4 regions of the Kitasatospora sp. NPDC023176 genome follow, and region 3 is predicted to be linked to each of the others. Evidence: riboswitches for the same ligand, from Rfam matches in the RefSeq annotation. Region 3 holds a riboswitch; each other region holds the start of a gene.
What was found. Region 3 has a riboswitch for cyclic di-AMP ahead of ACZ3YL_RS21315 (NlpC/P60 family protein). Riboswitches for the same ligand answer to the same signal wherever they lie in the genome.

Region 1 (7,276 bases), on a different contig from region 3:
CGTACCGACCAACGCCGAGCTGATGGAGGCGTTGGCCGCCGTCGGTGCCGCGTACTTCCAGGACTTCGCGGCGGCCGCGGCCCGGCACGGGCTGTCCTCCTCCCAGGCCAAGGCGCTGGGCTCGGTGCAGGAACCGGTCCCGATGCGGGCACTGGCCGGGCGCCTGGGCTGCGACGCGTCGAACGTGACCGGGATCGTGGACCGGCTGGAGACGCTGGGCCTCGCCAACCGGGAGGCGGCGGCCGGTGACCGCCGGGTGAAGATCGTGGTGATCACGGCCGAGGGCCGGGAGATCCTCAACCGCATCCGCGGCGAGATGGCCCGCACCCACCAGGCCTTCGAGGCGATGACCGACGAGCAGCGGATCGCCCTGCACTCGATCTGCGGGCAGGTCCTGCCGGTGCTGGCCGGCCGTTCCGGCGGCGCGCAGCAGTAGCGGCCGACAGGGGCGCCGCAGTAGCGGCCGGCCGGGGTGCTCGGCGCGTGTCGGCGAGTCCCGGGGGCAGCGGCCGGTGGTGCGGCGGGGCGCGCAGGTGGCGCGGATGAGGGTGACGGACAGGTCCCCATCCGCCGACGTTCGGCGTGACCTCGGCTGTTAGGCTTGCGAAGCGTGAGCGCGAAGCCCCAGATCCCCAATGTCCTGGCCTCCCGGTACGCCTCGGCGACCCTGGCCCAGCTGTGGTCCCCCGAGCACAAGGTGGTCCTCGAGCGCCACCTGTGGCTCGCCGTCCTGAAGGCCCAGCAGGACCTCGGTGTCGAGGTTCCGGCGAACGCCGTCGCCGACTACGAGCGGGTGATCGACCAGGTCGACCTCGGCTCGATCGCCGCCCGTGAGCGGATCACCCGCCACGACGTGAAGGCCCGGATCGAGGAGTTCAGCGACCTCGCCGGCCACGAGCAGATCCACAAGGGAATGACCTCCCGGGACCTGACCGAGAACGTCGAGCAGCTGCAGATCCGCCAGTCCCTGGAGCACGTCCGGGACCGTACGGTCGCCGTGCTGGTGCGCCTGGCCGACCTGGCCGCCCAGAACTCCGAGCTGGTCATGGCCGGCCGTTCGCACAACGTGGCCGCGCAGGCCACCACCCTGGGCAAGCGCTTCGCGTCGATCGCCGACGAGCTGCTGGTCGCCTTCCGCCGCCTGGAGGAGCTGATCGCCCGCTACCCGCTGCGCGGGATCAAGGGCCCGGTCGGCACCGCCCAGGACATGCTGGACCTGCTCGGCGGCGACACCGGGAAGCTGGCCGAGCTGGAGCGCCGGGTCGCCGGCCACCTCGGCTTCGACCACGTGCTCACCAGCGTCGGCCAGGTCTACCCGCGCTCGCTGGACTTCGAGGTGCTCACTGCCCTCGTCCAGCTGGCCGCCGCGCCGTCCAGCCTGGCCAAGACCATCCGTCTGATGGCCGGCCACGAGCTGGTGACGGAGGGCTTCAAGGAGGGCCAGGTCGGCTCCTCCGCGATGCCGCACAAGATGAACACCCGCTCCTGCGAGCGCGTCAACGGCCTGGCCGTGATCCTGCGCGGCTACGCCTCGATGACCGGCGAGCTGGCCGGCGACCAGTGGAACGAGGGTGACGTCTCCTGCTCGGTGGTGCGCCGGGTCGCGCTGCCGGACGCCTTCTTCGCCTTCGACGGCCTGCTGGAGACCTTCCTCACCGTCCTGGACGAGTTCGGCGCCTTCCCCGCCGTGATCGAGGCCGAGCTGGACCGCTACCTGCCGTTCCTGGCCACCACCAAGGTGCTGATGGGCTCGGTGCGCGCGGGCGTCGGCCGGGAGACCGCCCACGAGGTCATCAAGGAGCACGCCGTCGCCTCCGCGCTGGCGATGCGCGCGGGCGCCCGGGAGAACGAGCTGCTGGACCGGCTCGCCGCCGACGAGCGGATCCCGCTGGACCGGGCCGCGCTGGACGCGCTGCTGGGCGACCGGCTGTCCTTCACCGGCGCGGCCGGGGCGCAGGTCGCCGAGGTCGTCCGCCAGGTGGCGGCCGTCGCGGCGGCCTACCCGGAGGCGGCCAAGTACGCGCCCGGCGACATCCTCTGACACGCCGCTGAATTGACGCCGCGTCAGCTCTCGGCCGAGGGCCCCGCCGCCGTTCCGGTGGTGGGGCCCTCGGGCGTCCGGGGGCGGCCCGGGTCGAACGGCGGGGTGGTGGTGGCGCAGGGCCAGTCGCAGTTCGGCTCGGCCACCGGGTGCTCCTCCTCCGGCGCGAGCACGTTGCCCCGGATGGTGGTGAAGGCGATCAGCCCGCCGGTGGCCAGCAGGCCCGCGCAGATCAGCATCGCGGTGTGGAAGGCGGAGTCCACCGAGGACGGCACCCGGTAGGCGTCGCCGCTCAGCCCGGCCAGGGCCGGCAGCGCGGCCACCGCGAGCAGGCCGGCCGCGCGGGCGGCGGCGTTGTTGACGCCGCTGGCGATGCCCGCGTGCCGCACCTCGACGGCGGCCAGCACGGTCGCGGTCAGCGGTGCGACCAGCAGGGTCATCCCCGAGCCCATCACCGCGACGGCGGGCAGCACGTCCACCCAGTAGGAGGAGCCGGGGCCGATGCGCAGCATCAGCAGCACCCCGGCGGCGCACAGCAGCGGGCCGACGGTGAGCGGGAGGCGCGGGCCGATCCGCTTGCCGAGGCGACCGGCGCGCGCGGACAGGGTCAGCATCAGCACCGTGATGGGCACCAGGGCGAAGCCGGAGACCAGCGGGGAGAACCCGGAGACGATCTGAAGCTGCACCACCAGCAGGAAGAACACCCCGCTGAACGCCGCGTAGACGCAGAGGGTGACCAGGTTCACGGCGGTGAACAGCCGGGAGGAGAACAGTCCGAGCGGCAGCATCGGATAGGGCGAGCGCCGCTCGACAGTCACGAAGGCGGCGCCCAGCAGCAGGCCGATCGCGCCGGTGACCCAGACGGCGGGGGACAGGCCCTCCCCGGCGGCGGTGAGCGCGTAGGTGATCGCGCCGAGGGCGAGCGCGGCGAGCAGCGCGCCGGGCACGTCGAAGCGGCCGGTCGCGGACTCGTCCCGGCTCTCCGGGACGTAACGGGAGGTCACCGCGATGACGGCGGCGGCCAGCGGCAGGTTCAGCAGGAAGATCCAGCGCCAGCCGGGGCCGTCCACCAGCCAGCCGCCGAGGAAGGGGCCGACGGCTGCCGACACCCCGCCCAGGCCGGACCACAGGCCCACCGCCGCCGAGCGGTCGTCCGGGTGGAAGACGGCCTGGAGCATGGCGAGCGAGCCCGGGGTGAGCAGCGCCCCGCCGATGCCCTGGACGGCGCGGGCGGCGATCAGCACGTGGATGGTCGGGGCGGCGGCGCAGGCCGCGGACGCGGCGGCGAACCAGACCACGCCGATGAGGAAGACCCGGCGCCGCCCGTAGCGGTCGCCGAGGGCGCCGCCGAGCAGGATCAGGCCCGCCAGGGTGAGCAGATAGGCGTTCAGGGTCCATTGCAGGGAGGCGAGGGAGGCGCCGAGGTCGGCGCCGATCCGGGGGAGGGCGACGTTCACCACGGTGCCGTCGAGCATCGCCATGCTGGAGCCGAGCACCGTTGCCAGGAGAACCCAGCGACCCTGCGCGGTGCCCAGGCGCAGAGTTCCTGCTTGAGAGGTGGCCACCGGCTGATCCTGCGCCCGCCGGGGTGTACGTGACAAGGGTCACCGGGTGGTGTGTCGGCCCGTGGCGGTTCGTGACCGGACGATCGCGCAGGGGTGGCCTGGTCGGCGCAGGGTGCTGGATCAGTGGCACGGGGTGAATGGATTGTGCACGTACGGTGCAGCGGATCATTCGGAGGGTGACCACTGCGCCGGGATTGGTTGCCGATTCAAGAGATCGACATTGCTTCACCTGAACGGATGAGTTTTAGTTCAGCGACCGCCCGGCCAGCCCGGACGGATCCACCGGGTGGAACGCCGAGTCCTGCCGCTGCCCGGTGGCTCGCACCGAACTCTGTACGGCAGGAGCGGGGGACCCACAGGTAAGTCGCCGGACCGGAGTTCGCGCCTCTTCAGGGCGTGGACGACCAGGACCGGCTTGGGGTGAAGCCGCGCATGCGGCCGGGCAACTCCAGCCCGAACCCGACAGCTCACCTCGCAGGCGTCGGAGAGGAAAATTCCATGCCTGCACAGGCTCGTCGTATCGCCCTGCCCCGTGCCGCCCGGATCGGCATCGCCACCGCCGTCACCGGCGCCTCGTTCGTCCTGCCGCTCGTGACCGCGATGGGCGCCCAGGCGGACACCTCCCCGGCTGCTCCGGCCGCCTCGACCGCTTCGGTCGCCTCGGTCGCTTCGCAGGACGCCGCTCCGGCCGCCGGGCACCAGAGCTACCGCGTCATCAGTGGCGACACCCTCTCGAAGATCGCCGACATCAAGGACGTCCAGGGCGGCTGGCACGCGCTGTACGAGCAGAACCGCTCGGTGGTCGGGGCCAACCCGAACCTGATCTTCCCGGGCCAGCAGCTGGCCCTCGTGGGCCACGCGGCTGACGCCGCGAAGCCCGCCGCGCCCGCCGCGCCCGCCGCCCCGGCGAAGCCGGCCGCTGCTCCGGCCACCCAGGACGCCTCCGCCGCCGCGGACACCCAGGTGCAGGTCCAGACCGAGGCCGCCAAGCCGGGCGCCCAGCTGCAGACCCAGGTGCAGACCGCCGCCCCGGCCCAGGCCGTCACCGCCGCCCCGGTCGCCGTCACCACCGGTTTCGTCGCCCCGCTCGCCAACCCGGTGCTGGGCGAGGCCTACGGCGTGGCCGGCTCGATGTGGGCCTCCGGCCACCACACCGGCCAGGACTTCATCGCCTCCACCGGCACCCCGCTGCGCGCCGTCGCCAAGGGTGTCGTGGTGAAGGCCGCCAACGACGGCGCCTACGGCAACGAGGTCGAGATCAAGCTCGCCGACGGCAAGTACGCGCAGTACGCGCACCTGTCCTCGATCGGCGTGAAGGTCGGCCAGAGCGTCACCACCGGCCAGCAGCTGGGCCTCTCCGGTGCGACCGGCAACGTGACCGGCCCGCACCTGCACTTCGAGATCCGCACCGGTCCGGAGTACGGCTCGGACATCGACCCGGTCGCCTACCTGCGGGCGCACGGCGTCGCGCTCTGATCCCTGGTCCCTTCCACGGGACCGTGTGAACCACCGCTGATGCGGGGCGAATCGACCGCCCGGGATGGTCATGTCGGGTGACCGCTCGACCGGGTGATCGCCGCAGCAGTGGACCTGGGCGCGGGACACGCCCACGGCCGGCCCGGCCGCACGGGACAAGCTCTCGTACGGCCGGGCCGGCCACCGCCGTTTCCGGTCCGTGGCGGTGTTCGGGGCCTCGAACGCGCCGTCAACCCGTCGGCTTCGTCGGATCATCAGCCGTACTCCGGGGCGGCCGTCGGCGCGCGATCCTGTCGGTCAGTCAGTGCCCGGCCGGTTCGGCGGGCGGCAGTGTCCGGGTGGACGAGGAGGCCGGATGACCGTCCGGAGCGGGGACGCGGTCGGTTCCGCCGGTGAGCGGGCCGGGCCGGGCGGGGTCGACCGGCTGAAGGCGGACTCGGTCGGCCTGGCGGGCGTGGTGTTCATGGCGGTCGCCACCGCGGCCCCGATCACCGCGATGACCGGGAACCTGCCGATCGTCATCGGGCAGGGCAACGGGGTCGGCGCGCCGGCCGCGTACGTCCTGGCGACCGCGGTGCTCACGGTGTTCTCGGTCGGGTACGTGGCGATGGCCCGGCACATCACGGCGGCCGGGGCGTTCTACGGCTACGTCTCGCACGGGCTCGGCCGGGTGGTCGGGATGGCCTCGGGGATGCTCGCGCTGCTGGCCTACATGATCTTCGAGGCCTCGGTCATCGGCTTCTTCGCGTACTCGCTGCGCGGGCTGGTCCGGTCGCAGCTGGGCGTGGACCTCGGCTGGGGCTGGTACGCGGTGCTCGGGATGACGGCGATCGGGGTGATGGCCTGGTTCGACCTGCATCTGACGGCGAAGGTGCTCGGGGTGGCGCTGGTGCTGGAGCTGGTGGTGCTGGGCGCGGTCTCGCTGGCCGTGCTGGTCTCCGGTGGCGGGCCGGACGGGATCGTCGGCGAGGCCGTGAACCCGTTGAACGGGCTCAGGGGAGCGGGGAGTTCGGGACCGGCGGCGGCCGGGTTGGGACTGTTCTTCGCGTTCTGCTCCTGGGTCGGCTTCGAGTCGACGGCGATGTACGGCGAGGAGTCGCGGGACCCGAAGCGGGTGGTGCCGCGGGCCACCATGGTGTCGGTGATCGGGATCGGGCTGTTCTACGTCTTCGTGTCCTGGATGATCCTGTCCGGCAACGGAGTCGAGCACGCGATCGCGGTGGCGAGCGGGGCGGTGCCGGGCAAGGACGGGAACAGCCTGTTCCTCGATCCGCTCGGCGCACACCTGGGCAGCTGGGCGGTCACGGTGTTCCAATGGCTGGTCGTCACCGGCTCGTTCGCCTGTGCGATGGCCTTCCACCAGTGCGCCGCACGGTACTTGTACGCGATCGGGCGGGAGGGGCTGCTGCACCCGGCGCTCGGCCGGACCCATCCGCGGCACGGTTCGCCGTACGTCGCCTCGGTCGCGCAGTCGGTGATCGCGGCCGGGCTGGTGTTGGCGTTCCTGGCGGCGGGGATGGACCCGTACGTCCATCTGTACACGCTGCTGGCGCTGTTGGGGACGATGGCGATCCTGGTGGTGCAGACGCTGTGCTCCTTCGCGGTGGTGGGGTACTTCCACGTGCAGGGCCGGCACCCGGAGACCGCGCACTGGTGCCGGACGCTGCTCGCGCCGCTGGCCGGCGGGGTGGCGATGGGCGCGGTGGTGGCGCTGCTGGTGGTCAACCGGGGTGCGGCGGCCGGAGCGGCGGCGGGCACCCTGCTGTTCCGGCTGACCCCGTACCTGGTGATCGGGGTGTTCCTGGGCGGGATCGGGACGGCGCTGGTGCTGCGGCGCCGGCGGCCGGAGCTGTACGCGCGGATGGGGCGGATCGTGCTGGAGGACGCGGCGGAGCGGTGAGCGGTCAGCGCCGGCGGGCGGGCAGGTCGTGCTCGGCGGCGGTGAGCAGCTCGTGCATCCGGTGGCCGAAGTCCTCGGTGTCGTCGGCGGGTTGGGGGAAGACCAGGCGGACGTCGCGGTGGCCGTGCGAGTAGTCCAGGCGCAGCACCAGGCCGTGGCGGTCCAGGGCGAGCGGGCGGACGGCCGGCCGGTGGGTGAGCAGGGCCGGGTCGAGCAGGCGGGTGAGCAGGTCGAGGGCGTCGGCGTGGTCGTCGGCCAGGTGGGTGAGCAGGGCGGCCTCGTGCCGGGCCAGCG
Region 2 (7,276 bases), on a different contig from region 3:
CAGCGCGTGCAGCGCGTCCAGTTCCTCCGGGGTGTGGTGGTACTCGCGGACGGCCAACCTGGGGCCGAGGAGTCGTATCGGGACCATGGCTGCCGACCCTACCCGCGCCCGGCGGCTACCGTTCGGACCATGAACGACGAAGACCTGCGGCTCGCCCCGCGCACCAGGGCCGCCGACCTGCTCGCCTGGACGGCCGGGCAGGACCGGGCGCCGGTGGCCGAGGCGCCGCTGCGCGCGGTGCTGGCGCTGCTGGAGCTGGGCGAGGGCAGGATGCACGACGGCTGGCCCGAACTGACCTCCGACGCGGTGGAGCACCTGCTGTACGAAAGGCTCCACCTCTACGTCCAACCCGATCCGGAACAGGACCCGCTCGCCTACGGCGACGCCGTACGGCTGCTGGTCGACCACCAGCGGGCGGTCAAGCGGCTCAACGCCAAGCGCCAGGAGCGGCTGCACGCCGAGGCCGAGTGGCAGGGCGAGGTCGCGGCCGGACTGCTGCGCCGCGCCGACCTGGTGACCTGGCCCCGGCTCTACGCGGTGCTGCTGCACGCCCACGGGGTGGACGTCACGGACCCGGCGGCCGTCCGGGACTGGCTGGCCGGCTTCGCCGGGCTGAGCGAGGAGGAGCGGCTGGCCGGGTACGAGGCGCTGACGCCGACCGGCTGGCTGGACGAACCGGACGAGCAGGGCTGGGGGCCGGGCCGGGTGCTGTCGGTCGGCATGGCCACCGACGGCGCCCGGCGGCTGCTGGAGCAGGGCCTGATGCGGCGCAGCTACCGCAACCTGGCCGAGCTGAACGCGCTGGGGCGGCCGATGCCCGACGAGCTGGCCGGGGACTTCGAGGACTTCGAGGCGGCCGCCGCCGAGGTGGCGCTCGACCTGCTCGGCGACTGGACCGTGCCCGGGCTGCCACGGCTGTTGGTGGAGGAGTTCCCCGAGCTCGCGCCGGAGCCGGGAACGGCCGAGATCGACGCGTACCTGGCGCAGCTGCCGCCGGAGTGAGGTGCCGGAAGGGCCCCGGGCGGCGCGCCCGGGGCCCTGCTTCACGGTCTTACGGGGTCTCGCGGTCCTCACGAGGTCTCGCGGCCCTTACGGGTCTCGCGGCCCTGCGGTTCCGCGGTCCTTTCGTGCTTTCGCGGTCCTTACGGGGTGAGGCCGCGCTGCTGGAGCCAGGTCTCCGGGTCGACGGGGGCGCCGCCGCCGGGGCGGACCTCCAGGTGCAGGTGCGGGCCGGTGACGTTGCCGGTCGCGCCGACCTTGCCGATCTGCTGGCCGGAGGTCACCGTGCCGGAGCCCTTGATGATCGAGGAGAGGTGGCAGTACCAGATCTCGGTGCCGTCGGGCAGGGTCTCGACGATCCGGTAGCCGTACGAGCCGGACCAGCCAGCCGAGGTGATGGTGCCCTGGCCGACCGCGAACACCGCGGTGCCGGTGTCGGCGGCGAAGTCCAGGCCGGTGTGCAGGTGGGCCCAGTAGCGGGCGCTCTGGCCGTAGTGGGCGGAGAGGCTGTAGTCCTTCACCGGCAGGGTGAGGGCGGCGGCCTTGGCCCGCTCGGCCTCCTCGGCGGCGCGCTTGGCCTCCGCCTCCTTGGCGGCGGCCTTGGCGCCGGCCTCCTGGGCGGCCTGCAGTCGGGCGCCCTCCTCGGCGGCGGTGCGCTGGCTGTCGGCCTGCTGCTGGATGCGGGCGGCGAGCGCGAGGCCGGGGTCGGCGGCCAGGGCGACCGGCGACTCGTCCGGGGCCTCGACGGCGGGCGCGGCGGCCGGGGTCGCGGAGGCGAAGCCGGTGGCTCCCAGGGTGGCGGCGACGGCGGTGACGCCGAGCAGCGGGGAGGCCCCGCGGGTCTGACGCGGCATCCGGTGGCGGTTGGCCTCGGCCTCCGGGGCGAACGCGTCCGGGCCGTCCGGGCCGGGGTGGTCGAGGAGCTGGGTACCGGCTGCGGGGCCGGCCGGGTGTGCCGGGGTGTGCGTCGACGCCACGGAGGCGTGCTCCTTTCCTTCCTTCGCGCCTACCGGGTTAGCTGACGGGTTCGGAGCAGGAAGGTCTCCTACGGCCGGGCCGGGGCCCCGCCGATTCACCCCAAGGAACGTGGTTCCCCGGCTCCCTGGCCTGCCCGGAGGCCGGCCGGCGGGATTAGGCGACGGCGCACGGTGCCGTCTGGGTACGGCATTGACGACCGCGCTGCGTTATCAGACGTTAATCCTAGGACGCCCTGATTCCAAGCCATCCGTCCGGGACGGCAGTGGAACAGGTGATCGGTCGTCAACGAACGACACCTCAGTCGCCTGGCTCATCTGAGTACTCCTACTCATGTGCAACCAGGCCGCCCCGGCACATCCTGGCGCCATGAGCGCACCGATGCAGTCACGGACCACGGCCGCGTACTACGTCCAGGCCGTCCTCTCCTTCGCCATCTCCGGCGTGACCCTCGCCGCCGGGATCGCCTACCTGCCCGTCGGCGGCTGGACCCGGGCCTTCCTCGGGATCGGCCTCCTCTACACCGTCACCTCCTCCTTCACGCTCGCCAAGGTGATCCGGGACCGGCAGGAGTCCTCGGACACCCTCGCCCGGGTGGACCAGGCCCGGCTGGACAAGCTGCTCAGCGAGCACGACCCGTTCAAGATCGAGGGGGCCTGAGCGGGTTCCCGAGCAAGGGCCCTTGACGGCTAAGGCTATTAGCCTTAGCTTTATGGCTATCGGCAGCACCGAGCGAGCCAGCGGAGGCCCACCATGAACGGCACCACCACCCCGAGCACCCAGTACCTCGACGTCCCCGGCGGCCGCCTCGCGTACGACGACACCCGGCAGGGCGACGGCACCCCCGTCGTCCTGCTCCCCGGCATGCTCGACTCCCGCCGCGCCTACCGGCACCTGCACCCGCTGCTCACCGCCGCCGGCCACCGGGTCATCACCATGGACCTGCGCGGCTTCGGCGAATCCTCCATCGTCTGGGACGACTACAGCCCCGCCGCCATCGCCACCGACGTCCTCGCCCTGCTCGACCACCTCGGCATCGAACGGGCCGTCCTGGTCGGCCAGTCCTACACCGGCGCGACGGTCGTCAAGGCCGCCGGGGACGCACCCCAACGGGTCGCCGGAATCGCCCTGATCGACGCCTTCGTCGAACACCGGGCCAACGCCCTCATGCGGGGCGTCATGGTCGTGATGGGCGCCGCCATGGTCCGGTGGCCCGCGGTCTGGGGCTACTACCTGCGCAAGATGGCCTACCCCGGCCCCCGCCCCGCCGACCTCGACGGCTACGTCGACGGACTGGTCGCCGCCCTGCGCAGCCCCGGCCGCAAGACCGCCACCCGCGGCCACGTCACCGGCGACTCCGCGCCGATCGGCTGGACCGCTGCCGTCCGCTGCCCCTCCCTCGTCCTGATGGGCAGCAAGGACCCCGACTTCCCCAAGCCGGAAGCCATCGCCGACCTCCAGGCCGAGAAGCTCGGTGCGCGGAAGATCATGATCGAAGGCTCCGGGCACTACCCGATGGCCGACAACCCCCGGGCCGTGGCCGACGCCCTGCTGCCCTTCCTCGCCGAACTCGCCTGATCCCGCCTGCCCCCTGCCTGATCCCTGCCTGACCCCGCCTGCCCCCGCCCCCCGTACGGAGACCCCGAAGCCATGCCCCGCGTAGGACTGACCCCCGACCAGGTCGTCGACCACGCCCTCGCCCTCATCGACGACCAGGGCACCGAAGCCCTCACGCTCGCCTCCGTCGCCACCCGCGCCGGAGTCGCCACCCCCTCGCTGTACAAGCACGTCAGCGGCGGCCTCGCCGAACTGCGGCGGCTCATCGCCGTCCGGGTCACCGAGGAACTCGCCGACCGGCTCGCGGAAGCCGCCGTCGGCCGCAGCGGGGACGACGCGGTCACCGCCGTCCTGCGCGCCTACCAGGCCTACGCCACCGAACACCCCCACCGCTACAGCGCCCTCCCCCAGGCCCCCCAGCCCGACGACGACCTCACCCGCGCGGCCACCCGGCTCGTCGGCGTCATCGTCGCCGTCCTCCGCGAGTACGGCCTCGACGGCCCCGAGGTGATCCACGCCGCCCGCACCGTCCGCTCCCTCGCCCACGGCTTCGCCTCCCTCTCCATCGGCGGCGCCTTCCAACTCTCCGAAGACCTCACCACCACCCACGACCGCCTCATCACCACCCTCACCACCGGCCTCCGGGCGTGGCCCCAGCAGTAGCCGGAAGCCCGTGCCGCGCACCGGAAGTCGAACCGGCCGACTTCCGGTGCGCGCCGCTGGCGTCGGGCTCCCCTGCGGAGAGGGAGCCCCGCGCTGCTGGACGGCGGGCTCGGGCACGCGCGGGACGTCGGGCCCACCGACTTCTCGTGCTGGGAGGGCAGGGGCGAGGGGCCTGCCGACCGGCCGGCGCGGGGGAGGTCGGGTCCGTCGGCTTCTGGCTGCGGCGGGCAGCGGCCGGGGGCTGGGGGTGGAGGGGCTAGTGTGGCGGGCTGACTGGTGGTCATGACAGGGGACCGCCCACGCCTTGGCGGAGGTCCCAGGTGCCCGCACTGATAGCGAGGGTGCGGCGGTGGTACGGGCGGCTGCTGGACGGGGACGGCCGGGCGGGGCGGGTGGCGTTGGGCCTGCTGCTCGGGGTGACGGTCCTGCTGGGGGTGCTGCCGATCCTGTTGCCGTACGGGTGGCCGCCGTCGGCGCTGGTGCTGCCGGTGGTGGTGGGCGGGCTGGTGCTGCGGCGGGGACAGTTGCTGGTGCTGGTGTGCGCGGCGCTGGCGGGCAGCGTGCTGGGCGCGGTGGTGCAGGACCCGCGCGGGGTGCGGCTGGGGGTGTCGGTGGTGGTGGCCGCGACGGGGGCGACGGTGCTGACGGCGAACCGGTTCCGGCACCGGCTGGGGCTGCGCGGGACGCAGGGCGATTCGATGCTGCTGGAGCTGGCGGAGCACAACCGGGCGTTGGCGCGGCTGCCGGAGCGGCTGTTGGACTGGCACTTCGACAGCGCGCTGGCCCCGGTGGGGGGCGCCTCGTTCTCGGGGGACTTCCTGCTGTGCGCCCACCGCCCGGAGGAGGACCTGCTGGAGCTGGTGCTGGTGGACGTCTCGGGCAAGGGCAGTCGGGCGGCGGCCCGGTCGACGCACCTGTCGGGGGCGTTCGCGATGCTGCTGGGCCGGGTGCCGCCGGAGGCCTTCCTGCCGGCCGCCAACGACCACCTGGTCCGGATGGGCTGGGAGGACGACTTCGCGACGGCCGTCCATCTGGCGCTGCACCCGGCGACGGGCCGCTACCGGCTGTTCAACGCGGGCCATCCGCCGCCGGTGCGGTTCTGCGGGCGTTCCGGCTGGGTGCCGTCGGAGCACGGCGGTCCGGCGCTGGGGCTGGTGCCGGGGGCGCCGTACCCGGCGGTGTCGGGGCGGCTGGCGTACGGGGATTCGCTGCTGCTGTTCAGTGACGGCCTGGTGGAGGTGCCGGGCCGGGACCTGGACGAGGGCGTCAGCCGGCTGCTGACGGCGGCCGAGCCGGAGGTGCGCGCCCACCGGCCGCAGCAGTTGCTGGTCCGGGGGGCGGCGCAGCGGCTGGTGGAGGCGGTGGCGCAGGACGTGGCGGACGACCGGACCCTGGTGCTGGTGCGGCGGCTGGGAACGACCGCGGACCACGGATCCGGGGGACGAGGATTCAGTGCCCACTCCCGCCCGTAGCCCGATGCGCTGCGTGCGCCTGCTGCTCCTGCACCGGGTGGGGCCCGTTCCGTAGCGCCCACCGGATCGTTCACCTGCACCGAATGTCGCACGTTCAACAACATGGTGCACACAAGTCCCCCACATCCCAGGGTGCGAACCGGCCACCACCCGTCACACCGGAGGGGGGCGAAGGGCCCTGGACGAACGACCGGGCACCTTGCCAGGGGCCCGGGATCGCGTCCGAACGACGCGGGAATGACGGTGTATTGACTCGATATTGACGAGATCCGGTCACTTGGCGAGATCCGTTCACACCTTCGTAGGATCATCGCCCTAGAATTCGCCGCGTGACGATGACTCAGTGGTGCGCAACGGCTACCGGCGTGCTCGCCGTCCTCGCCCTCGTGGCCGCCGCGCGGTACCGCGCCGTGTCCGTCACCCAGCGCGGCCGGGCCGACCGGCTGGACGGCGAACTCACCCGGCTCCAGGAACAGCTGACGGCCGAACTCTCCCGCCGGGGCGCCGACCTGGCCGCCGTCCAACAGGAGCAGGAGCACACCGCCTCCACCCAGCGGGCCTTCCTCAGCGTCGCCCGCCGGATCCTCGTCATGGCCCACGACCAGCAGGCCCTGCTCGACGAGATGGAACGCACCCACGACGACCCGGCGCTGCTGGAGGGCCTGCTCAAGGCCGACCACGCCGCCGCCCAACAAGCCCGGCTGGCCCAGACCCTGGCCGTGCTGTGCGGCGCCCGGGCCGGCCGGCACTGGCCGGAACCGGTCTCGCTGGAGGACGTGGTGCGCGGCGCCCAGTCGCGCATCCTGCCGTTCCAGCGGGTGGTCGTGCGCAGCCGGATCGAGACCGCGGTGGTCGGCGCCGCCGCCGAGGCGCTGATCCACGCCATCGCCGAGCTGCTGGACAACGCCACCCGCTACTCCCCGCCCAGCACCCAGGTGTTCGTCACCCTGATGCCGGTGCACAACGGCGCCGTCATCGAGATCGACGACGGCGGGGTCGGCATGCCGGACCAGGCCGTCGCCAAGGCCGCCGCCGCGCTCGCCGGGGGCAGCAGCCTGGAGGTCTCCCGGCTCGGCGAGCTGCCGCAGCTGGGGCTGGCCGCGGTGGGCCGGCTCGCCGAGAGCTACGGCTTCCGGGTCACCCTCAGCTCGGCGCCCTCACCGTACGGCGGGGTGCGGGTCGTGGTGCTGCTGCCGAACGCCCTGCTCACCGAGCCGCTGCCGCCCACCGTCCCCGGACTCGGGCCGGACGACCGGGCGTTCAACCCCGGCCCGCGAGCGGTCACCGGCTTCGACCACTCCGACTTCGACCATCCCGGCTTCGACCGCCCCGGCACCGGCCACCCCATGCTGGAGACCCCGCCCGGGCCCCCCGCGGCCGGCGACACCCCGCCGCCGCTGCCCCGCCGCAGCCACCGGCGCGACCGCGCGAACCGCCCCGCCCAGCACGCCGCTCCCCCACCCCCGCCCGAGCCGCCGTACCGCTCGGCCCGGGACGCGCAGGCGTTCATGGCGATGTTCCAGGCCGGGACCGCCAGCGGCCGCTCCGCCGCCCGTGGCCAGACCCCGCCCGGCCCCCACTGACCCTCCCGCTCCCCGACTTCCCCCGAC
Region 3 (7,276 bases):
AGCACGCGGCGGGCCGGGTCTATCGGGTGGGGGCCGTCCGGCCCGGTGGGCGTCGCGCTCAGAGCCGGACCACTCCCGAGACCGGCATCGCGTTGACGCTCTCGTACCGGACCTTGGCACCCGGGTACGGCGCGTGCACCATCACCCCGCCGCCGGCGTACATCCCGACGTGGTGCATGTCCCGGTAGAAGATCACCAGGTCTCCCGGCCGTGCTTCGGAGAGGTTGATCCGCTGCCCGGCGTACGCCTGGGCCTGCGAGGTCCGCGGCAGGGTCACTCCGGCCTGCCGCCAGCTGTAGTACATCAGACCGGAGCAGTCGAAGGCACGGGGTCCGGTGGATCCGTAGACGTAGGGCGAGCCGATCATCCGCACCGCGGCGGCCAGCGCGGCGGCCCCGCGCTCGGAGGCGGCCGGGGCGCTGCCGAGGTCCAGCCGGTCGGTGCCGCGGGTGGCGCGCTGTTCGGCGTCCCGGGCGTCCTGGGCGACCATCCGGGTCCGCTCGGCGACGCCCAGGCTGTTGAGCAGCTTCTGGGCCTTGGTCAGCCGTTGCTGGATCTGCTGCTTGTTCTCGGCCAGCGAGCGGCGGGCCTGGTCCAGTTCGGCGAGCTTGGCCGCGGTCTCGGTGCGGCGCTGGTCGAGCCCGCGCTGACGGGTGACCAGCTCGTGCAGGGTCTCCTGCTGACGTTCGGCGGCCTGGCCGAGGGTCCGGGCGCGGGCGAGGTAGCCCTCGGGGTCGGTGGAGAGCATCAGCTGGGCGGTCTGGGCCATCCCGCCGCTCCGGTACTCGGCCCCGGCCACCGTGGCGAGGTCCCCGCGCAGCTGGTTGAGCTGGTCCTGGGCGGCGGCGACCTCGCCCTGCAGGATCGTGGTCTCGCCGAGGAGCCGCTTCTGCGCCTCCTGGGCGGCGTTGTACTTCTCCGACGCCTGCTCGGCCTCGTCGTACAGCTGCTCGACCTGGGCCTTGACGTCCTTGCGGTCGGGCGCGTCCGGCGCTCCGGGGGCGGCCTGGGCACTGCCGGCGGTCGCCACGCCCAGGGCCGTGGTGGCGGCCGCGGTCAGTACCAGCGCACGGGCGAGCAGTTGGGAACGACGGTGCACGGGCATGTCGGCAGCGGCTCCATTCCTGCGGCGCGGCCCCGCGGCCGCGCCCTGCTGGGCGGCCGTCGAGCGGGAGTCCGGTGGCAGACGTTAGCGAGTCCGGGCAAGCGAGTCCAAACCCCTCCGGACCCGAATATTTGACCCCTATTCGGACATCAGGCCGAGCCGCCGGAAAAGCCGCAGGCCCGGCCCCCCGTGGCGGAGGACCGGGCCCGTGAACCTTCGAGCGGGGATCAGACCCGGACGATGGAGGCCAGCGGCATGTTGGAGACGGCCTCGTAGCGGACCGACGCACCCGGCTTGGGAGCGTGCAGCACCTGGCCGTTGCCGGCGTAGATGCCGACGTGGTGGGCGTCGCCGTAGAAGATCAGCATGTCGCCGGGCTGGGCCTGGGAGATGTCCGAGCCGATCCGGGTGCCGGCGCCCGCCTGCTCCTGGGAGGTGCGCGGCAGCGACACGCCGGCCTGGTTGAACGCCCAGACCATCAGGCCGGAGCAGTCGAAGGAGCCGGGGCCGGTGGCGCCCCAGACGTACGGGCTGCCGACCTTGGTGGCGGCGGCGGCCAGCGCGGCCGCGCCGTGCGAGCTGCCCGGGGCGATCTTGACCGGCGCGGAGGCGGCGCCCGCGCCGATGTCGCTGCGGCTGCTGTCGCGCGAGGCGCGGTCCGAGCTGGCGGGCTGGGCGGCCTTCGCGGCGGCGTCCGCCTTGGCCTTGGCGTCGGCGGCGGCCTTGTCCTCGGCCGCCTTGATCGCCTGGCGCTCCTGCTCGGTCAGCGTGTTGAGCAGGTCCTGGGCCGCCTTCAGCTTGGTCTGGACCTCGTCCTTGGAGGCCTTCAGCTGGGTGGTGGTGGCCTCCAGCTCGGCGAGCTTGCCCTGGGCCTCGGTACGGTCCTGGTCCAGCTTGCGCTGCTGGTCCTGGAGCTGCTTCAGCTGGTTCTTCTGGGTGCTGCCGGCCTGGTTGAGCGCACCGGCCTGGCTGAGGAAGTTGTCCGGACTGGAGGAGAGCATCAGCTGGACGGTCGGGGATATGCCGCCGTTGCGGTACTGCTCGCCCGCGATCTCGGCGAGGCCGCCCTGGAGGTCGGTCACCTGCGCCTGCTGCCGGGCCACCTGGTCCTGCATGCCGGAGACCTGCTTCTCCAGCTCCTGCTGCTTCTCCTGGGCGGCGTTGTACTTCTCGGTCGCCTGCTCGGCCTGGTTGTTGAGCTGGTCGACCTGCTCCTTGACCTGGTCCTTGGTCGGCTGCGGGTCGGCGTGCGCGCCGGACTGCGCGGAGAGCGCGACGGCCGCGGCGGCGAAGCCGGTCAGGATCGAGACACGAGCGCGACTGGCGGGCTTGGGACGACGATGGGACGCCACGAAGGCGGGCTCCTTCTTCCTACGTCCGCCTACCGGGTGAGCTGACGGGTTCGGGCCGGAAGCATGCCCTACGACGCCTCACCGGCCTCACCTACGGCCGACCTGGCGCCGATTCACCCCGGAGGAACGTGGTTCCCCGGCTCCGCTCCGCAGCACCCCCGACTACTGGGCTCCCCTGTCGGGCAGTCGCTTCGACCTGCCCCGCTGTTTCGCGAACTCGGCGGTAACCACCGCCGCCACCCGGGCTGGGTGATCGACAGTGCGGTGGTTCGGAGCATGACCCTAGTAACTGAACCGTGATCCGTTCAAATCCTTGTCAGAAAAAAGACGGAAGATTACCCATGTTCTTTTGTGAAAATGACTGATGGTGATCAGTTCCGCACGCAAAGCTGATCAGGTCTCACGAGTCAGCCACGGAACGGACAAGCCGAAGCGCCACCCTCCGACCGGAGGGTGGCGCGGATCACACGGCCGGAACGGGCCCCGACGGCGTGTCGGCCCGTCAGATCCGGCGGATGGTGTTGATCGGCATCGCGTCGGCCTTCATCACCTTCACCACGTCACCGGTGTGCGGCGCGTGGACCACCATGCCGTTGCCGATGTACATCGCGACGTGGTGCATGTCCCCGCCGTAGATCACCAGGTCGCCCGGCTGAGCCGTGGCCAGCGTCACCGCGGTCCCGATGTGGCCCTGCTCCTGCGAGGTGCGCGGCAGCGAGACGCCGGCCTGGCCGTACGCCCAGACCATCAGGCCCGAGCAGTCGAAGGTGCTCGACCCGGTGGCGCCCCAGACGTACGGCGAACCCTGCTTGCTCATCGCCTTGGCCACGGCCACGGCCGCGTAGCCGCTGGCCGGCGGCAGGTTGCTGAGGTCGACCCGGTCGGCGCCGCGCGAGGCGCGGTCGTCCTGCTGCTGCTGGGCCCGCAGCGCGGCGCGGTCGGCGGCGCTGAGCGAGTTCAGCAGGTCCTGGGCGGCCTTCAGCTTCGTGTTGACGTCCGCCTTGGCCTGGTTCAGGTCCTTGGTGGTGGAGTCCAGCGAGGCCAGTACGGCGGCCGCCTCGGCCTTCTCCTGGTCCAGCCGGCGCTGCTGGTCGAGCAGGCCCTTGAGCGCCTCGGTCTGACTGGTGCTGGCCTGCTGGACGCTCGACGCCTTCTCCAGGTAGCCCGACGGGTCGGAGGAGAGCATCAGCTGGACGGACGGGTCGATGCCGCCGGTGCGGTACTGCTCGCCGGCGACCTGGGCCAGGCCGGTCTGCAGCTGACTCATCTGGTCCTGGCTGCGGGCCACCTGATCCTGCAGCTGGTCGGCCTGCTTGCGGAGCTGGTCGGCGCGCTCCTTGGCGCCGTTGTACTTCTCCGCCGCCTGCTCCTGGTCCTGCTGGAGCTGGTCGATCTGCGCCTTGACGTCGGTCGTGTTCGGCTGCGGCGCGGCGTGCGCGGCCACCTGAGCGGAGAGGGCGACCGCGGTCGCAGCGGCAGCGGTGAGCACGGAGACCCGCGCGCGGCTGGGCTGCCTGGGACGGCGGTGGGAGGCCAAGAGACCGGCTCCTTCTTCCAACGGACTCGCCCGATCGGGTGAGATACCGGAAAATAGGTTTGACGCCAGACCCTAGTGAAGATCTACCCGTTTTGCCACTCCCCCGAAGGCGTGAACTCCGGTTCTCCCGCTGACTTCACCGGATCCGCACACCCCCACGGCGACGGCACTGACCTGCCATCACGCCGCCCGGGCCCCCGATCAGGGCCGGGCCAGCCGGTTCAGCAGCAGCACCGAGGCCACCGGGCGCGCGCCCGCCTTCCGTACGCCCTCCGCGACCTCCCGGTCGGTGGAGACCACCACCACCGGACGGCCCTGCGGCTCGGCCCGGACCAGACGGCGGATCAACTCGTCCGCGGTCTCGCCGGTCCGACTGAACCGTACCCGCACCCCGCGCGGTGGCGCCATGATGACCGGGACGTCCAGGTCCTGCCCGTCGAACACACAGGTGACCTCCGCCTGGGTGCGCTGGGCCAGCATCGCCAGCCCGCCCAGCAGCCGGATCCGCTGCTGCTCCAGCGGCAGCGTCGGGTACCCGGTCTTGGTCACGTTGTAGCCGTCCACCACCAGGTGCACCTGGGGGATCGCCAGCAGCTGGTCCAGCAGCGCCGGGTCGTCGTCGGCCAGGCCGCGCCGGGCCACGTCGTGCGGCGAGGCCGCCCCCGGCACCACCGCCTCCACCAGGTCCGCCGGGCGGATCTGGGAGACCGGCAACGCCAGCTCGCGCTGCAGGCCCTGCGCCGACTGCAGCACGGTGTCCAGCAGCAGCCGCAGCCGCATGTCCTCGACGCTGCGCCCCTCCCGGGCCGAGCGGCGGCCCTGCTCGGCCGCGCTCTCCAGCTCGGACACCCGGTGCCGCAACCGCCGCGCCTCGCTCTCGGCCGCGCTGCGCTCACCCGCGGCCTGCGCCTTCGCGGCCTCCAGTTCCGCGGCCACCCGCCGGGTCTCGGCCTGCGCCCGGCGGGTGTCGCTCTCCAGCGACCGCACCTTCTTGCGCAGCGACTCGGCCTCCCGCCGGACGCCCTCGAACTCCGCGCGCTGGCGGTCCAGGTCCGCCCGGGCGGCGGCCCGCACCTCGGCCAGTTCGGCCTGCAGCTTCTCCACCAGCCGGGAGGCCTCCGCCACCGCGTCCTCGGCGCCGGCCCGCTCGGCCTCCTCGCCGGCCTCGGCGACCAGCCGGCTCCAGCCCGCCGAGCGCACCAGGTAGGCGGCGGCCGCGACGTCCATCGGATCGGCGGCGCCGGGGACGCTGCCCGACTCCAACGCCTTCACCAGGTCCGGCTGGCCCAGCCGCAGCCGCTCCGCTATCCGCACCCGGAAGGCCGGCTCGGACTCCAGCGCCGCCGCCAGCGCGGTGGCCGCGTACTTGGCCCGCCGCGCGGGGGTGAACTTGGCGTACTGACGCAGGCTCTGCGGCAGCTCCCCGGGCGGCAGCCCGCCCAGCGCGTCCGAGGCCAGCCCGACCACCCGCCGGCGCACGCCCTCGGGCAGCGGCCGGTCCAGCTTCTCGGCCGCGCGCTCCGCGGCAGCACCCGAGGCAGGAGTATCCGAGGCGGGAGTATCCGAGGCGGGAGTATCCGAGGCGGCAGCACCCGAAGCGGGAGTGCCCGAAGCGTCGGCGCCCCCGCCAGGGGTCTCGGACGGGACCGTCCCGGCCGCCGGCTCCGGTGCCTGCGCAGCGGGCTGAAGCCCCTGCGGTTCGCCGGGCTCCCTCGCTGCGTCCACCACGTCCTCGGCTCCGATCCTGATCCAGCGGGTACGGCCGCGGCCGCCCCTGTCGTCACGCTCCGTGCGTCTTGTCTGTATTGTCCCGTGCGGTGGACGGCCGCGTCGCGCACCACCCACCGCACCGGAGGGGTCAGCCCTGCGCGGCGGGGGCCTCCGCGCCCTCGGCACCCGGGCGGGCCACCAGCTCGACCTGGTCCACCGCGTTGCACCAGCGGCAGCGCACCGACTCGATCGTCTCGCTGTGCACCTCGGTCTCCTCGACCTTGGACTCGCCGGCCAGGTCGAAGTGCAGGAACTCGGTCACCCGCGCGGTGCGGGTCACGTCGAAGCGGGTGAGGTTGCCGCACAGCGTGCAGCGCCAGCGCGTCTCGGCGGTCAGTGCGGGGACGGTCATCGGGGATCCTCTCGGCTGGTCCCTGGGTGGGCTAGGCGCTCCCCCCGGAGCCCCGGCATCGGCGGCGGGAGGCGGGATGGCCCGGCCCAAGCCTATTGCCTGGGGCAACCATCAGGACCACCGGTCAGCTGAGATGACCGGAGCCCGTTCCGCCCCGCCGGACGGACCGGTAGTCCACCTGCCGTAAACCGCCGTGTCACCTGCCGCGCCCGGAGGGATGCTTGGCCGCATGGCACTCGCGGCCCCCGGCCACACCGACGCGTGGGACGGCCGCCCGGCGGTGCCCGCCCCGGCGGTCACCTACGCCCTGATCGCGGTCAACACCCTGGTCTTCCTGCTCGGCCCGGCGGCCGGCGTCAACCCGCTGTACGGCACCGGCCAGGCCCGGATCTGCGCCGAGCAGCGCTACGAGCAGCGCTGGGGAGCCGTCCCCGCCGAACTGCTGACCGGCCACCCGCTCACCGCCGGGCAACTGGCCGAGGCCCCCGACCCGGTCCCCGGCTGCCCCGCCGCCCCCACCACCGGCAAACACCCCGCGGTGTCCGCCCTCACCGGCCTCTTCCTGCACGCCGGCTGGCTGCACCTGCTGGGCAACCTGCTCTTCCTCCACGTCTTCGGCCCCACCGTCGAACGGCGGCTCGGCCGGGCCAGGTACCTCCTCTTCTACCTGGCCGCCGGCAGCCTGGCCTCGTACGGCTTCGCGCTCGCCGAGGCCCACTCGCCGGACTCCACCCGGGTCCTGATCGGCGCCTCGGGCGCGATCTCCGGCGTCCTCGGCGCCTACCTGCGCTTCCACCCGCGGGCCCGGGTCACCACCCTGGTCCCGCTGCTCCTCTTCCTCCCGCTGCGCTTCCCGGCCTGGCTGGTGCTCGGCCTCTGGTTCGCCCTGCAGTGGTGGTCGGTGCACTCGGCCGGGCCCGGGGTGGCCTACCTGGTGCACGTGATCGGCTTCTCGGCCGGCTTCCTGTACGCCTGCACCGTGGCCGGACACCCCCCGAGACGCCCCGGCTGAGGCCCGATACGCTGGCCGCACCCCATGAAGGAGCCCGCACAGTGATCACTGCCATCGTCCTGATCAAGACCAGCGTCGACCGCATCCCGGAGATCGCCGAGGCCATCGCCGCGATCGAGGGCGTCAGCGAGGTGTACTCGGTGACCGG
Region 4 (7,276 bases), on a different contig from region 3:
AGCACCGGCCCGGTGGTGATACACAACAAGGCGGACGCCTCCGGCCGCCTGCTGGTGGAGACCATAGGCCAGGCGTCGGTCAAGGGCGGCGGCGCGAGGGGCCGTGAACCCGGCCAGTCCGGCGAGATCCGCAAGGTCCGGATCGACGGCAAGGTGAGCCGGCTGTCGACCGAGGGTTTCGTCTACCTGCCGCCGCAGTACTTCCAGCCCGAGTACGCGCAGAAGCAGTTCCCGGCGGTGATCGTCAGCACCGGGTTCCCAGGAATCGCCGAGAACCTGATCACCCGCTTCAACTACCCGGGCGCCGCGCTCAAGCTGCTGCAGGAGGGCCGGATGCAGCCGACCGTCATGGTCATGCTGCAGCCCTCGCCCGCCATGCCGCAGGACACCGAGTGCGAGGACATCCCGGGCGGCGCCCAGTCCGACACGTACTTCACCAAGGACGTCACCTCGGCGATCCAGGCCAGCTACCGGGTCTCGCCCGATCCGCACGCCTGGGCCTTCATGGGCAACTCGACCGGCGGCTACTGCGCCGTCAAGATGGCCATGCGCCACCCGGACGTCTTCCCGACCGCCGTCGCCCTGTCCGGCTACTACGACGCCGCCGACGACCCGACCACCGGCGACCTCTTCGGCGGCAGCAAGCAGCGCCGCAACGAGGCCAACCTGATGTGGCGGCTGAAGAACATGCCGCCGCCGGACATCTCGGTCCTGCTGGCCGGTACCAAGAAGGGCGACGGCAACTACAAGCCGGACACCGAGGCGTTCATCGACGCGGTGCGGAGCCCCATGAAGGTCTCGTACAGCATGCTCGAGAACGGCGGCCACAACTTCGAGACCTGGAGCGCCCTGCTGCCGTCCTCGCTGGAGTGGCTGTCCCAGCACCTCAAGGTGCCGAACCAGCCCAGCCAGCCGAACCAGCCCGGCCGGCCGAACCCCTCGGGCCAGGCGAGCCAGACCGTCTGACGGCGACGGGAACGCGTCGAACCCCCGGAGCCCAGGCCCCGGGGGTTCGACGCGTTCTACGGCCCGGCGCCGGTCAGGCCACCCGCTCCAGCGTCCCGGTGTGCAGCTGGCCGACCCGGCCGCCCTCGCCCTCGAAGGTCCAGAAGGCCCGTACGGTCAGCGCATTGAGGTCCATCACATGGCTGACGGTGATCCCGCTCTGCTCCGTCCAGCTGATGAAGTAGATCTCCGGCGCGACCTCGGCGACGTGCAGCCGCACGTCCTCCCACTGGCCGGCCGACTCGCCGAGGCCCTCCCAGCGCAGCCGAGTGCCGTCGGCCGAGTAGCTGTTGCGGAAGGCCGCGCCGTTGTCGGCCCGGAAGACGTAGGTACGGCCGGCGAAGGCGGGCAGGGACGCGGTCATGGTGGGGCGGGACCTCTTCTCGGGAGCGCGGGACGGACCGTGCGGGTCGTACGGGTCGTACGGGTCGGGCTCGGTGCACTTGTGCACCGTGGAAAACGCCAGGGCTCCAATTTATCCGACCGGGCGGACTCGGGCGGCCCCGCGCCACGGTACGGTCCGCCACCACCGCGCCGCTCACCGTGTGTGACCGGCACATGGGCGGCGGCCGCACGCCGGTCCTAGCAGCCCTGGCTCGGGGTGCTGCCGACCGGCGGCAGCGACTGCTACCCGGGCTGAACCACCTGGAGCCGGCCTGGTCGCCGGAGGCCGAGAGCCAGGTGGCCGGCTGGCTCGGCTGAGCCCCGGGCCGCGACGACGTGGTTGATCAACTCGGCCACCACGCAGCGTCGTTGATCGACACCACTGTGAGCTGTGCGACAACCGGCCCGATCAGGTTGTCCGTTCACGGACGGCCTGCCTAGCCTGCAACCGTCGTCCGCCGTCGCGGACCCCGCCGCCGGGACGCCGAGTCCCGTCCACCCGTCGGCGAGCTGTCGAGCGCCACAGCGGACGGGAGCGGGGGAACCAAGGTCAGCGCCCGGCCCGTACGCACCAGTGTGCGGGCCGTGGCTAGGGGTGAAGCCGCTCCACAGGCGGCCGGGCAACTGCAGTCCGAATCCGACAGCTCACCTCGCAGGCGTCGCAGAGGACCCCCATGCACCAGCCTGCCCGGCGCCGCCGCGCGCCCCGCCACGCCCGTCCGTCCCACCGCGGCCGCAACGCCGCCCTCGCCGCCACCGGGGCGCTGGCGATCAGCGGCGCAGGCCTGTTCGGGCTGCCGTCCGTCGCCGGTGCCCAGGCCGCCACCGCCCCGACCGTCACCCAGGACCGGCTCGCTCCGGCCGCCATGGTCGCCGGCCAGGCCACCACCGCTTCGCTGAGCCTGCACTCCTCGGCCTGCTTCGTCGCCAAGACCGTCGGCGTCGGCGTCCGTGACGCGCGCGGCACCAACCTGGACTTCCCGGGCAACGCGACCAACGCGCGGATATGCCCGAGCGGGGTCGACTTCACCAGCGGTGCGCGCACCCTGCCGGCCGGGACGTACACCCAGTTCGGCTTCTGGCAGGACCTCGGGGGCGCCTGGCACAACCTGCCCTCGCAGCAGCTGGTGGTCTCCCGCACCGGCACGTCGACGCCGACCCCGGCCCCGACCGCCACCCCCAGCGCCAAGCCGTCGCCGACCACGAGCCCGACCACCGCGCCGACGCCCACGCCGACGACCAGCCCGACCACCACGCCGCCGCCGACCACGAGCCCGACCGCGAGCCCGACCACCACACCGACCGCGAGCCCGACGAGCCCGACCAGCCCAACCGCGAGCCCGAGCGCCACCGCGAGCCCGAGCACCCCGGCGCCGTCCTCCCCGATCGCCGGCAAGTCGCTGACCTGGTCCGACGAGTTCAACGGCCCGATCGACTGGGGCCAGCGCTGGGTCGGCGACAAGAGCACCTCGTACAAGTACGGGAACCACAACCCGGACGACAACAAGCTCGACTGGCTGAACAAGAACAACGTCACCGTCGCGAACGGCGTCGCCACCTTCACCGCCACCCCGGGCGGCCCCACCCTGGAGAACGGCCAGCAGTCCTGGAACACCGGTTTCCTGACCACCGAGGGTTCCGCCGAGGGCTTCCAGGTCAAGACCGGCGACTACGCCGAGACCCGGGTCAAGATGCCCTCCGTGGGCGGCGCCTGGCCCGCCCTGTGGACCTGGAAGAACGGCAACGGGGAGATCGACTCCTTCGAGTACCACCCCGACAACCCGAACCTGCTGGAGCTGACCAACCACGTCAACCCGAGCAACCCCGAGTACTACACCGACGCCAAGGCCGTCGCCAAGGACCAGTGGGTCACCATCGGCACCTACTACGGCGCCAACTCGGTGGACTGGTACGTCAACGGCGTCAAGGTGTACTCGGACAACAAGGGCGTGGGCGCCGGCTTCTCGGCGTACCTGATCCTCAACCTCTCGGTGGGCGCGGGCAAGTACCACCCTGCGCCGCAGGGGAACACCCCGATCACCTTCGCCGCCGACTACGTGCGCGTCTACCGCTGAGCCGTCACGTAGCCCGCCCCGGGTAGCCGAACCCGCACCACCCAAGACCAGCCGCTCTCAGGGACCGGCAGCCGCCTCGACCACCGCGCGTGGTCGGAACGGCTGCCGGTTCTTGCGTTGATCCCCAGGTGCGGCAGGTGAATTGACGTAGCGTCAGAATCAGGCGTCAGGGCGCCAGGACCTGCCCCAGCCGGGTCGCGATCTCCTGCATCACCGGTACCAGCGAGGACGCCCCCGTCTGATCCTCCAGCGCCCGGATCCGGGCCTCCGGGCCGGATACCGAGAGCGCGGTGGGCGTCGGCGCGCCCGGTACCGTGAGGGCGATGCAGCGGACGCCGATCTCCTGCTCCTGGTCGTCCACCACGTACCCGCGCTCGCGCGCCTCGGCGAGCTGGTCCATCAGCTCCTGCGGGTCGGTGAGGGTGTACTCGGTGTGCGCGGGCAGCGAGTTGGGGCCCAGGATCGCGCGCGCCTCGTCCTCGGGGAGCTGGGCGAGCAGGGCCTTGCCGACGCCGGTGCAGTGCGGCTGCACCCGCCGTCCGACCTCGGTGAACATCCGCATCGAGCGCCGCGACTGCACCTGCCCGACGTACACCACCTCGCCGCCCTCCAGCACCGCCAGGTTGGCGGTCTCGCCGGTGGCCTCCATGAGTTCGGCCAGGTACGGGCGGGCCCAGCTGCCGAGCAGCCGGCCGGCCGTCTCGCCGAGCCGGATCAGCCGGGGGCCGAGGGTGTAGCGGCGTGCGGTGTCCTGGCGGACATAGCCCTGCTGGACGAGGGTACGGACCAGTCGGTGGATGGTCGGCATCGGGAGGCCGGAGCTGGTGGAGAGCTCACTGAGGGTGGCCACGCCGCCCGAGTCGGCCAGCGCCTCCAGGAGTTGGAAGGCGCGCTCGACGGACTGCACGCCGCCGCTCGCGCGGTCGGCGCCTGTCGTCGATGCTGTGTCGGGGGTCGCAACCACCGGCGTTCCCTTCGCTGTCGGGGAGGAGTAGAGTCCCGGCGACTCTTCAACAAACCGTTGAAATTCTGTATCGCGGAAACTAGTCTCCACCTTACAGAATCGAACTCGCCGACAGGCGGGTAACGATCGAGGAAGTTCCCGAGGGCGTTCCCACCGGAGCCCCCTTCGCCAGGCTCAACCGTCTTAGGAGTGTCCTGCTCATGGCTGCAGATCAGGGGCCCTCCCCCAGCCTCCGGCCGGGGGTACCCCCAATCGCCTCCTCTACCGCCGCTCCGGTCGTCACTGTCGCCGGTCCGCGCGTCCATCGGGCGGAGGAGGTGCTCACCCCGGAGGCGGTCGCCTTCGTCGTGGGCCTCCATCGCGCCTTCGAGGGCCGCCGACAGGAACTGCTGGCCAGGCGGAAGAGCCGACGCGCCGAGATCGCCCGCACCGGCACGCTGGACTTCCTCCCCGAGACCGCCGACATCCGGGCCGGCGACTGGAAGGTCGCCGAGGCGCCGCGCGCCCTCCAGGACCGCCGGGTCGAGATCACCGGCCCCACCGACCGCAAGATGGTCATCAACGCGCTCAACTCCGGGGCGAAGATCTGGCTCGCCGACTTCGAGGACGCCACCTCCCCGACCTGGGAGAACGTGGTCAGCGGCCAGGTCAACCTGATCGACGCCTTCGAGGGCCGGATCGACTTCACCAGCACGGCCGGCAAGGCCTACACCCTCAAGCCCGCCGCCGAACTCGCCACCGTCGTGGTCCGCCCGCGTGGCTGGCACCTGGACGAGAACCACCTGCTGGTCGACGGCGTCCCGGTGGCCGGCGCGTTCGTCGACTTCGGCCTGTACTTCTTCCACAACGCCGCCCGGCTGCTCGCCAAGGGCGCCGAGGACCCCAACTCCGGCCCGTACTTCTACCTGCCGAAGACCGAGAGCCACCTCGAGGCCCGGCTCTGGAACGACGTGTTCACCCACGCCCAGGCCGAGTTGGGCATCTCGCACGGAACCGTCCGGGCCACCGTCCTGATCGAGACCATCACCGCGGCCTTCGAGATGGACGAGATCCTCCACGAGCTGCGCGACCACGCGGCCGGCCTCAACGCCGGGCGCTGGGACTACCTGTTCTCGATCGTCAAGAACTTCCGCGACGCCGGCGAGCACTACATCCTGCCGGACCGCAACAGCGTCACCATGGCCTCGCCGTTCATGGCCGCCTACACCCGCCTGCTGGTGCGCACCTGCCACAGGCGCGGCGCCCACGCGATCGGCGGCATGGCCGCGTTCATCCCCAGCCGCCGGGACCCCGAGGTCAACGCCGCCGCGCTGGAGAAGGTCAAGGCGGACAAGGACCGCGAGGCCGGCAACGGCTTCGACGGCTCCTGGGTCGCCCACCCGGACCTCGTCCCGGTCGCCCAGGCCTCCTTCGACGCGGTGCTCGGCGAGCGGCCGAACCAGAAGGACAACCCCGGCCCGGCCGAGCCGGTCACCGCCGCCGACCTGCTCGACATCGCCGGCGCTGGCGGCACCTGCACCCGGGCCGGGCTGCACAACGCCGTCCAGGTCGGCCTGCGCTACATCGAGGCGTGGCTGCGCGGGCTCGGCGCGGTCGGCATCTTCAACATGATGGAGGACGCCGCCACCGCCGAGATCTCCCGCTCGCAGATCTGGCAGTGGATCCACAACGGGGTCGTGCTGTCCGACACCGGCGAGAAGGCCACCGCCGAGTTGGTGCGCACCCTGGTCGCCACCGAACTGGCCGAGCTCCGCGCCGAGTCCGGCGACCAGGCCTACCAGGCCGGCCGCTGGCGCGAGGCCGCCCAGCTCTTCGAACAGGTCGCCCTGGCCGAGGAGTTCGCGGACTTCCTGACCCTCCCCGCGCTGCCCCTGCTGGGCTGAGTACCAACCTATCCGCCGGCGCCACCGCTGCCGCCTGCCGGGCTGTAGCAGTTCCACCGCCCAATGCTCCGTTCCGTACGGCGACGAATCCACCTGTCCTCTCGTCGCCGTGCGGAACGGTCTTTTCGTTCCGAGGAGTTCACCGATGGCACGCATCTTCTTCAACGGCCAGGCGATGGTCGGCGGACCGTTCCACGCCAAGGTCGCCGACGCCCTGATCGGCCCGGCCCGCACCGCGACCGGTTACCGCTTCTTCTCCATCGACCACAGCGGCGGGACGGACGTCTGCCCGGGGCTGCTGCCCGACCCGGCCGCCGACAGCGCGATCGAGGGCGAGCTGTACGAGATCAGCCTGGAGCGCCTGCGGGACGTCATCCTGCCGGGCGAGCCCAGGGAGCTGGAGCTCGGCGTGATCGAGCTGGAGGACGGCTCCGCGTGCTTCTCGATGCTGCTCGCCCGCGGCGAGGTCGAGCGCGGCGTGCACCGGGAGATCACCCACCACGGCGGCTGGCGCGCGTACCTGGGGACGCTGGGGCGCACGGCCTGAGGGCAGGCGCCGCAGCACACGCCGCGGCCCCGAACCCTCGCCGTGGGTTCGGGGCCGCGGTCCGTACACCCTGCCGGGTGTACGGAGTCCGGGGTGCGCACCGTCCCTGGGCGCCCCCGGAGCTCCTTGGTACCGGCCGGGATCAGACCGGCCGGGAGGCCAGTTCCTTGGCCGCGCGGGCGCAGGCACGCGCGATCCGGTCCTCGTTGACGGTGGTCAGCTCGCCCCTCTCGACCACGGCGTTGCCGTTGACGAACAGCGTCGCCAGCGGCGGCAGCGCGCCGAAGGTGAGGGCCGCGACCGGGTCCGCGATCGAGGAGTGCAGGACCCCGTCGATCCTCCACAGCGCCAGGTCGGCCAGCTTGCCGGCCTCGATCGAGCCGATCTCGTTCTGCCGTCCGAGCACCCGGGCGCCGCC

Region 1: linked by a shared signal. The riboswitch ahead of ACZ3YL_RS28965 (M23 family metallopeptidase) and the one ahead of ACZ3YL_RS21315 (NlpC/P60 family protein) in region 3 are both predicted to bind cyclic di-AMP.
Region 2: linked by a shared signal. The riboswitch ahead of ACZ3YL_RS30550 (M23 family metallopeptidase) and the one ahead of ACZ3YL_RS21315 (NlpC/P60 family protein) in region 3 are both predicted to bind cyclic di-AMP.
Region 4: linked by a shared signal. The riboswitch ahead of ACZ3YL_RS01675 (glycoside hydrolase family 16 protein) and the one ahead of ACZ3YL_RS21315 (NlpC/P60 family protein) in region 3 are both predicted to bind cyclic di-AMP.

The regions. Positions count from the first base shown of each region.
Region 1 is NZ_JBVHIP010000025.1:106,007-113,282, reverse strand. It holds gene ACZ3YL_RS28980 (MarR family winged helix-turn-helix transcriptional regulator) at 1-436, shown strand, start outside; gene purB (adenylosuccinate lyase) at 602-2,041, shown strand; gene ACZ3YL_RS28970 (MFS transporter) at 2,065-3,522, opposite strand; cyclic di-AMP (ydaO/yuaA leader) riboswitch at 3,919-4,102, shown strand; gene ACZ3YL_RS28965 (M23 family metallopeptidase) at 4,105-5,082, shown strand; gene ACZ3YL_RS28960 (APC family permease) at 5,438-6,982, shown strand; gene ACZ3YL_RS28955 (DUF2470 domain-containing protein) at 6,987-7,276, opposite strand, start outside.
Region 2 is NZ_JBVHIP010000028.1:25,079-32,354, forward strand. It holds gene ACZ3YL_RS30540 (GNAT family N-acetyltransferase) at 1-87, opposite strand, end outside; gene ACZ3YL_RS30545 (hypothetical protein) at 130-1,002, shown strand; gene ACZ3YL_RS30550 (M23 family metallopeptidase) at 1,143-1,976, opposite strand; cyclic di-AMP (ydaO/yuaA leader) riboswitch at 1,989-2,147, opposite strand; gene ACZ3YL_RS30555 (YiaA/YiaB family inner membrane protein) at 2,344-2,634, shown strand; gene ACZ3YL_RS30560 (alpha/beta fold hydrolase) at 2,728-3,552, shown strand; gene ACZ3YL_RS30565 (TetR/AcrR family transcriptional regulator) at 3,625-4,194, shown strand; gene ACZ3YL_RS30570 (PP2C family protein-serine/threonine phosphatase) at 4,515-5,666, shown strand; gene ACZ3YL_RS30575 (sensor histidine kinase) at 6,002-7,249, shown strand.
Region 3 is NZ_JBVHIP010000015.1:67,373-74,648, reverse strand. It holds gene ACZ3YL_RS21325 (hypothetical protein) at 1-5, opposite strand, end outside; gene ACZ3YL_RS21320 (C40 family peptidase) at 59-1,105, opposite strand; gene ACZ3YL_RS21315 (NlpC/P60 family protein) at 1,333-2,457, opposite strand; cyclic di-AMP (ydaO/yuaA leader) riboswitch at 2,468-2,622, opposite strand; gene ACZ3YL_RS21310 (C40 family peptidase) at 2,960-3,994, opposite strand; gene ACZ3YL_RS21305 (NYN domain-containing protein) at 4,196-5,497, opposite strand; gene ACZ3YL_RS21300 (hypothetical protein) at 5,853-6,116, opposite strand; gene ACZ3YL_RS21295 (rhomboid family intramembrane serine protease) at 6,346-7,128, shown strand; gene ACZ3YL_RS21290 (Lrp/AsnC ligand binding domain-containing protein) at 7,170-7,276, shown strand, end outside.
Region 4 is NZ_JBVHIP010000001.1:299,027-306,302, reverse strand. It holds gene ACZ3YL_RS01685 (alpha/beta hydrolase) at 1-966, shown strand, start outside; gene ACZ3YL_RS01680 (MoaF-related domain-containing protein) at 1,040-1,456, opposite strand; cyclic di-AMP (ydaO/yuaA leader) riboswitch at 1,898-2,063, shown strand; gene ACZ3YL_RS01675 (glycoside hydrolase family 16 protein) at 2,064-3,464, shown strand; gene ACZ3YL_RS01670 (IclR family transcriptional regulator) at 3,631-4,428, opposite strand; gene aceB (malate synthase A) at 4,629-6,311, shown strand; gene ACZ3YL_RS01660 (allophanate hydrolase-related protein) at 6,457-6,858, shown strand; gene ACZ3YL_RS01655 (8-oxoguanine deaminase) at 7,001-7,276, opposite strand, start outside.